DNA from 2 places in the Streptomyces kurssanovii genome. Region 1 is predicted to be linked to the other one. Evidence: riboswitches for the same ligand, from Rfam matches in the RefSeq annotation. Region 1 holds a riboswitch; the other holds the start of a gene.
What was found. A riboswitch is a leader RNA that binds a small molecule or an ion and turns the genes downstream of it on or off. The one in region 1 is predicted to bind glycine.
Positions count from the first base shown of each region.

Region 1 (4,409 bases):
GCCGCTGAGCCTCGATGAGGCCTTCGTCGACCTGGAGGCCGGTGGCGCGGCCCACGACGCCCCGTCCGCCCGTGAGACGGGGGAGCGGCTGCGCGCCGACATCCGGGCCGTCACGGGGCTCACCGGGTCGGTCGGACTGGCAGGCTCCAAGATGATCGCCAAGATCGCGTCCGAGCAGGCCAAGCCCGACGGCCTGGTGCTGATCGACCCCGGGACCGAGCGGGACCTGCTCGGGCCGCTGCCCGTCCGGACGCTGCCCGGTGTGGGGCCCGCGACGGGGGAGCACCTGCGGAGGGCCGGCATGACCACGGTCGCGGACCTCGCGGAGGCGGGCGAGGACGAGCTGGTACGGCTGCTCGGCAGGGCGCACGGGGCATCGCTGTTCCGGATGGCTCTGGGGCACGACGACCGGCCCGTGGTGGCGGAGCGGGACGCGAAGTCGGTGTCCGTGGAGGACACCTTCGACGTGGACCTGCACGACCGGGTGCGGGTCCGGCTCGAGGTGGACCGGCTCGCCGAGCGGTGCGTGCGGCGGCTCCGCGGCAGCGGCCACTCCGGCCGGACCATCGTGCTGAAGGTGCGCCGGTACGACTTCTCGACGCTGACGCGCTCGGAGACGCTGCGCGGCCCGACGGACGACCCCGCGGTGGTGCGGGAGGCGGCAGGCAGGCTGCTGGAGTCGGTGGACACCACCGGCGGCGTACGGCTGCTGGGCGTGGGCGTGACGGGGCTCGCGGACTACACCCAGGAGGACCTGTTCGCGCAGGCCGCCGCAGAGGCGGAGGCCGAGGCCGAGGCGGCTGCGGGGGCCGAGTCCGAGGAGGGTGCGCCCACCGTGCCGGAGGGAGCCGCGTCCGAGACGGGCGAACCGCAGCGTCCCGAGCCAGCGCGGCCCGACCCGGCGGAGCGGCGCTGGGCGGCCGGACAGGACGTGCGCCATGCGACGTACGGGCCGGGCTGGGTCCAGGGCAGCGGCGTCGGCAGGGTCACCGTGCGGTTCGAGGAGCCGTGGTCGGCGCCGGGCAGGGTGCGGACGTTCCGGGTGGACGACGAGGATCTGGAAGCCGCGGACCCACTGCCGCTGGTGCGGCCCGCCGGGCGGACGGAGCCCCCGCCGGCCATGGGCGGCGGCGGGAGCGGGCAGGTGGGTCCGGCTTCGATTCCGGAGACCGTCCCGGACCGGCGGCCGGGCTGAGGGGCGCGGCGGGGGAGGGGCGACGGGGAAGCGGCGGTGGGACAGGGGCTTGGTCCTGCGTCCGGACCCGGCGACGCCGGAGCGCGGCTGCCGGTCAGTCCTCCTGCCCCGCGACCCGGCCGAAGGAACGGTCGCCGGAAGCGGGCGCCGGTGCGGGAGGCGGACCGGAGAGGTCGAGTCCGTAGTGGTGGTAGAGCTGGAGTTCCTGCTCGGGCGACAGGTGGCGGCCCACTCCGAAGTCGGGCGCGTCCTTGATCAGTGCGCGCTCGTAGGGCACGTGCAGCGCGTTGTCGACGAGCTCGCTCGGCTCGAGAGGGACGAAGGCGTCACGGCTGAAGAGGCCTGTGCGCACGGCCGCCCACTCGGGCACGCCCGTGGCGTCGTCCAGGTACACCTCGTCAACGGTTCCGATCTTGGTTCCGTTGCGGTCGAACGCCTTGCGGCCGATCAGGCTGCGCGGATCGATGTCGGTCTGCACGGTCCCTCCAAGTGGTCGCAACTGTTCTCCAACGACTACAAAAGTCCACATTCCGGGTGTCGGCCACTCGAGCGATCCGGCGCGATGCACGCTGGTACGCTGGCAAACGGCCGCTGACCCTGTGCGGGAGAGTCCTCCGGAGAGAAGTCCGGAGGCGCCGAAGGAGCAAATCCTCCCCGGAATCTCTCAGGCACCTGTACCGCACGGACGAGGTCACTCTGGAAAGCAGAGCGGGCGTCGGACGGCATCCGCTCTCACCGACGGTGAAAGCCGGGATGTCGCTCCGTGACGCCCGGTGAAGCTCTCAGGTCGAGATGACAGAGGGGGAGGCCGTCCGGGCATCCGTGCCGTGATGCCCCTCGCAGGTCGCGAAGACCAGGAGGCCTCCCACCATGACCGCCAACCGCATTCCGCTCTCCCAGCTGGAGCGAGGGATTCCGTTCGAGCAGCGGCACATCGGGCCCGACGCCGGTGCCCAGGCCAAGATGCTCGCCCATGTGGGCTACGGCTCCCTCGACGAGCTCACCGCCGCCGCCGTACCGGACGTCATCAAGAGCGCCGAGGCCCTCGACCTCCCTGACGCCCGCACCGAGGCGGACGTCCTCGCGGAGCTGCGCACCCTGGCGGACCGCAACCAGGTGCTCGCGCCCATGATCGGCCTGGGCTACTACGGGACGTTCACGCCGCCGGTCATCCTGCGGAACGTCATGGAGAACCCGGCCTGGTACACGGCGTACACGCCGTACCAGCCGGAGATCTCGCAGGGCCGGCTCGAGGCGCTGCTCAACTTCCAGACCGTCGTCGCCGACCTGACCGGGCTGCCCACCTCCGGCGCCTCGCTCCTCGACGAGGGCACGGCCGCCGCGGAGGCCATGTCGCTGGCCCGCCGGGTGGGCAAGGTCAAGAACGGCGTCTTCCTGGTCGACGCGGACGCCCTGCCCCAGACGCTGGCTGTGATAGAGACGCGTGCCGAGCCCACCGGCGTCGAGATCGTCACCGCCGACCTCAGCGAGGGCATCCCCGCGGAGATCGCCGAGCGCGGCGTGTTCGGCGTGCTGCTGCAGTACCCGGGCGCCTCCGGTGCCGTGCGCGACCTCAAGCCCGTGATCGAGCAGGCGCACGAGCTCGGCGCGATCGTCACGGTCGCCGCGGACCTGCTGGCTCTGACGCTGCTCACCTCGCCCGGCGAGCTCGGCGCGGACATCGCCGTCGGCACCACCCAGCGCTTCGGTGTCCCGATGGGCTTCGGCGGACCGCACGCCGGCTACATGGCCGTCCGCGACAAGTTCGCGCGCAGCCTGCCCGGCCGCCTCGTGGGCGTCTCCGTCGACGCCGACGGCAACAAGGCCTACCGGCTGGCGCTGCAGACCCGCGAGCAGCACATCCGCCGCGAGAAGGCCACCAGCAACATCTGCACCGCGCAGGTCCTGCTCGCCGTGATGGCGGGCATGTACGCCGTCTACCACGGGCCGGACGGGCTGCGTGCGATCGCCCGGCGCACCCACCGTTACGCCGCGATCCTCGCCGAAGGGCTGCGGGCCGGCGGTGTCGAGCTGCTGCACGGCTCGTACTTCGACACCCTGACCGCCCGCGTGCCCGGCAGGGCCGCGGACGTGGTCGCCGCCGCCCGCGAGCGCGGCGTCAACCTGTACCTGGTGGACGCCGATCACGTCTCCCTCGCCTGCGACGAGACCACCGGCCGCGAGCAGCTGGCCGCCGTCTGGGCCGCCTTCGGCGTGGACGGGGACATCGACGCCCTGGACGCGGCCGGCGTGGACGCCCTGCCCGCCGCGCTGCTGCGCGACGACGAGTACCTGACCCACCCGGTCTTCCACCAGCACCGCTCCGAGACCGCGATGCTGCGCTACCTGCGCCGGCTCGCCGACCGTGACTACGCGCTGGACCGCGGCATGATCCCGCTCGGCTCCTGCACCATGAAGCTGAACGCGACCACCGAGATGGAGCCGGTGACCTGGCCGGAGTTCGGCCAGATCCACCCGTTCGCCCCGGTGGAGCAGGCCCAGGGCTACCTGACCCTGATCCACGAGCTGGAGGAGCGCCTCGCCGAGGTCACCGGCTACGACAAGGTCTCCATCCAGCCCAACGCCGGGTCGCAGGGCGAGCTGGCGGGTCTGCTGGCCGTCCGCGCCTACCACCGCGCCAACGGGAACGCGGGCCGCACGGTCTGTCTGATTCCGTCCTCCGCGCACGGCACCAACGCCGCCAGCGCCGTGATGGCCGGCATGAAGGTCGTCGTGGTGAAGACCGCCGACGACGGTGAGATCGACGTCGAGGACCTGCGCGCCAAGATCGAGCAGTACCGCGACGAACTGTCCGTGCTGATGATCACCTACCCGTCGACGCACGGTGTGTTCGAGGAGCACGTCGCCGACATCTGCGCCCAGGTGCACGACGCGGGCGGCCAGGTGTACGTCGACGGCGCCAACCTCAACGCCCTGGTGGGTCTCGCCAAGCCGGGCCGGTTCGGCGGCGACGTCTCGCACCTGAACCTGCACAAGACCTTCTGCATCCCGCACGGCGGCGGCGGCCCGGGCGTCGGCCCGGTCGGTGTGCGCGCCCATCTCGCGCCCTATCTGCCGAACCACCCGCTGCAGCCGGCGGCCGGCCCCCAGACGGGCGTGGGACCGATCTCAGCGGCTCCGTGGGGCTCGGCGGGCATCCTGCCGATCTCGTGGGCGTACGTCCGGCTGATGGGCGGAGAGGGCCTCAAGCGGG
Region 1 covers NZ_JBFAQK010000024.1:89,114-93,522, reverse strand. Annotated here, with positions in the region: gene AB0K36_RS18970 (DNA polymerase IV) at 1-1,195, shown strand, start outside; gene AB0K36_RS18965 (PRC-barrel domain-containing protein) at 1,290-1,673, opposite strand; glycine riboswitch at 1,788-1,885, shown strand; gene gcvP (aminomethyl-transferring glycine dehydrogenase) at 2,066-4,409, shown strand, end outside.

Region 2 (4,409 bases), on a different contig from region 1:
GCGGCTCGCGGTGTCGAAGTCGACCTGCGCACCCTCGACAGCGGCGTCCAGGATGGCCCGAGGTGCCTCAAACGCCGGCGAGGCTGGATGTGCCTCCCTCCGGCGGAGGCCTGAGCAGCCTGCGAAGGCTTGAGCCGCCGCAGGAGGGTCCAGAACCTGGCCGGCGAAGAGCTCGGCCGCGGCAGGCGAGTCCGAAAACGCCCATCGGCGAAGTCCGAGCTCCTTGCCGGCCGACGCAGGCGAGCGCAGCCGGCCCAGCAGGAGCCGCCGACGCAGGCCGGCGCCGCCGAGGAGGCAGGCGCCGCCACCGAGACCGGAAAACCCCACCGGCCGGAGCCTGACGCAGGCGAACGCCGCCGACGCACACGCCCCGCCGGCCAGGCAAACGCCGCCGGCCAGATCTTGTGGAGCGAGATCAGCCGTCCGGGCGCACCCCCCACGGCGCGGTGGGCTGTGGGTAGGAGATGGAGGGCACCGTGCGGGCGCGCGGTGCGGGGGGCCTCCGGGGGTCCGGCCGCGGCGGGCCAGGCGCGAGGGCGCGGTTGGGTGTCCCCCACACGCCGCCAGGCACAGGGGAGCAACCCGGAATCACCGCACGCGGCGCGGTGCCAGGTCCGGGCAGGCCAGGCGCGAGGGCGCGGTGGGGGTCTCCCCACGCCGCCAGGCGTAGGGAGAGGAGCCCCCCGAAGAACACCGCATGCGGCGCGGTGCCCGGTCCGGGCCGGCCGGCCGCTACTCGAAGCCCAGTCGCCCCAGCGTCCCCGCCGCCTCGCGGTCCAGGAGGACCGCCGACGCGCAGCCGGCCGGCAGGCGGCCCGCCTCCGCGTCGGCGACCAGGCGGGACACGGCCCGGCGGTGGCGGGCGAAGGCGTAGCCGGAGACGCCGCGGCCCCGATCGCGCTGGCCCGCTCTCGCGACCTGGGGCGTCACGTCCAGCAGCACCAGGTGGAGGGACGTGCCGCGCCGTCGTGTCTCACGGGCGAGCCAGCGCCGCACCCAGGCCTGTGTGCCGCAGTCGTGCACGACGACGCTCTCCCCGGAGCGGAGGGCGCGCCGCAGCCCGGCGTAGTGGGCGAGCCGCACCAGCGGGCGGTAGACGGCGTACGGCAGGAAGCGGGGCGCGCGGGCGTCCCAGCGGTCCCTCGTGTCCTGCGAGTCGATGCCGAGGCCCCGCGCCGCGCGCCGGATCAGCGTGGACTTGCCGCTGCCGGGGAGGCCGGAGACGACCACCACGTCACCGGCGGCGAAGACGAGGCTGTGCGGGCTGCGCCCGGCCCGCTGCCGCAGGTCGCGCAGGACGGGCAGGGCGGTCGTCGCCGCTCCGGCCCGGGACGGGACGGCGGACATGCCCGGTGGCGCGGGCGCCCCCGTGGTCGTGGCGTATGCACCGGTCGGCTGCAACGTCGTCCCCCTCCCCGTGTCGGGTCATCCCACACCCTTGCCCATGAAGTGTAAAGAATTGGTAATACGGCTCAAGTGTTTTCAGGGCGGCCTCACGCTCCACTCTTCCCCGATGCGTGCAATGATGTGCGCGCCAACTCCATACCGGCCGCTTGAATCCACGCGGGAGAGTCCCTGCCACCTCTGTGGCGGGCGCCGAAGGAGCAAGTTCCTCCCTTGAATCTCTCAGGCCCCGTACCGCGTGTGATGAGGCAGATCTGAAAAGCGAGCCGCATTCGAGTGGCTCCACCCAAGGTGCAAGTCACGACTACCCGTACGCGTAGTCGGGGCGAACCTCTCAGGTTCCGATGACAGATGGGGAGGATTGTCCTCGCAGCCATGCCCTGGGAGCCACACCTATGAGCAACGCCCCCCGTCTGACCGCACTCGACGCCTTGCACAGGTCGCTGGGCGCGACCATGACCGATTTCGCCGGCTGGGACATGCCCCTGCGGTACGGCAGTGAGCGTGACGAGCACAACGCCGTCCGCACCAAGGCCGGGCTGTTCGACCTGTCCCACATGGGTGAGATCACCGTCACCGGTCCGCAGGCCGTCGACCTGCTGAACTACGCGCTGGTCGGCAACATCGGCACCGTCGGCCTCGGCCGCGCCCGCTACACGATGATCTGCCGGGAGGACGGCGGCATCCTCGACGATCTGATCGTCTACCGCCTCGGCGAGGACGAGTACATGGTCGTCGCCAACGCCGGCAACGCCCAGATCGTGCTCGACGCCCTCACCGAGCGTGCCCAGGGCTTCGACGCCACCGTGCGCGACGACCGTGACGCGTACGCGCTGATCGCGGTCCAGGGCCCGGAGTCCCCCGGCATCCTGAAGTCGCTGACCGACGCCGATCTGGACGGTCTGAAGTACTACGCGGGCCTGCCGGGCACCGTGGCGGGCGTCCCGGCGCTGATCGCCCGCACCGGCTACACCGGCGAGGACGGCTTCGAGCTGTTCGTCGAGCCGCAGCACGCCGAGAAGCTCTGGCAGGCGCTGACCGACGCGGGCTCGCCCGCCGGTCTGATCCCGTGCGGCCTGTCCTGCCGCGACACGCTGCGCCTGGAGGCGGGCATGCCGCTGTACGGGCACGAGCTGACCACGGCGCTCACCCCGTTCGACGCGGGTCTCGGCCGGGTGGTGAAGTTCGAGAAGGAGGGCGACTTCGTCGGCCGTGAGGCGCTCACGGCCGCCGCGGAGCGTGCCGAGTCGGCGCCCCCGCGCAAGCTGGTCGGCCTGATCGCGGAGGGCCGCCGGGTCCCCCGCGCCGGCATGTCGGTGGTCGCTGACGGCACGGTGATCGGCGAGGTCACCTCGGGCGCCCCGAGCCCCACTCTCGGCAAGCCGATCGCCATGGCCTATGTGGACGCGGCCCACGCCGCGCCGGGCACGCCGGGAGTCGGCGTCGACATCCGGGGCACCCACGAGCCGTACGAGGTCGTGGCGCTGCCGTTCTACAAGCGCCAGAAGTGATCCTCCGGGTGCCGGAAGTGATCGTCCGCACCCTCTTCCCGTTCACCAGCACTCCCCCGCGTACAGGAGAATTCAGGTCATGAGCAACCCCCAGCAGCTGCGCTACAGCAAGGAGCACGAGTGGCTGTCGGCCGCCGAGGACGGCGTGTCGACGGTCGGCATCACGGAGCACGCGGCCAACGCGCTCGGCGACGTGGTGTACGTCCAGCTCCCCGAGGTCGGTGACACGGTGACCGCGGGCGAGACCTGCGGCGAGCTGGAGTCCACCAAGTCGGTCAGCGACCTGTACTCCCCGGTCAGCGGTGAGGTCACCGAGGCCAACGAGGACGTCGTCAACGACCCGTCCCTGGTGAACTCCGCCCCGTTCGAGGGCGGTTGGCTCTTCAAGGTACGTGTCAGCGAGGAGCCGAAGGACCTGCTCTCCGCGGACGAGTACACCGATTTCGCCGGCTGACCAAAACCTTAGGGACCGAGTGATGTCGCTTCTCAACACCCCTCTCCACGAGCTGGACCCGGACGTCGCCGCCGCTGTCGACGCCGAGCTCCACCGTCAGCAGTCCACCCTCGAGATGATCGCCTCGGAGAACTTCGCTCCGGTCGCGGTCATGGAGGCCCAGGGCTCCGTCCTCACCAACAAGTACGCCGAGGGCTACCCGGGCCGCCGCTACTACGGCGGCTGCGAGCACGTCGACGTGGTCGAGCAGATCGCGATCGACCGGATCAAGGCGCTGTTCGGCGCCGAGCACGCCAATGTGCAGCCCCACTCGGGCGCGCAGGCGAACGCGGCCGCGATGTTCGCGCTGCTGAAGCCGGGCGACACGATCATGGGCCTGAACCTGGCCCACGGCGGTCACCTGACCCACGGCATGAAGATCAACTTCTCCGGCAAGCTCTACAACGTGGTCGCGTACCACGTGGACGACGCCACCGGCCAGGTCGACATGGCCGAGGTCGAGCGCCTCGCCAAGGAGTCCAAGCCGAAGCTGATCGTCGCCGGCTGGTCCGCCTACCCGCGCCAGTTGGACTTCGCGGCCTTCCGGCGGGTCGCCGACGAGGTCGGCGCCTACCTGATGGTCGACATGGCACACTTCGCCGGCCTGGTCGCCGCGGGCCTGCACCCCAACCCGGTGCCGCACGCCCACGTCGTCACCACGACCACGCACAAGACCCTCGGCGGTCCGCGCGGCGGCGTGATCCTGTCCACCGCAGAGCTCGCCAAGAAGATCAACTCCGCGGTCTTCCCCGGCCAGCAGGGCGGCCCGCTGGAGCACGTCATCGCGGCGAAGGCGGTCTCCTTCAAGGTCGCCGCCTCCGAGGACTTCAAGGAGCGCCAGCAGCGCACGCTGGACGGCGCCCGGATCCTCGCCGAGCGCCTGGTCCAGGCCGACGTGACCGAGCACGGCGTCTCCGTCCTGTCCGGCGGCACGGACGTGCACCTGGTCCTGGTGGACCTGCGCAACTCCGAGCTGGACGGCCAGCAGGCCGAGGACCGCC
Region 2 covers NZ_JBFAQK010000102.1:230-4,638, forward strand. Annotated here, with positions in the region: partial or broken gene AB0K36_RS34020 (3-hydroxyacyl-CoA dehydrogenase NAD-binding domain-containing protein) at 1-327, opposite strand, end outside; gene AB0K36_RS34025 (AAA family ATPase) at 733-1,347, opposite strand; glycine riboswitch at 1,555-1,651, shown strand; gene gcvT (glycine cleavage system aminomethyltransferase GcvT) at 1,800-2,915, shown strand; gene gcvH (glycine cleavage system protein GcvH) at 2,995-3,369, shown strand; gene glyA (serine hydroxymethyltransferase) at 3,392-4,409, shown strand, end outside.
Region 2: another riboswitch for glycine. It lies ahead of gcvT (glycine cleavage system aminomethyltransferase GcvT); the one in region 1 lies ahead of gcvP (aminomethyl-transferring glycine dehydrogenase).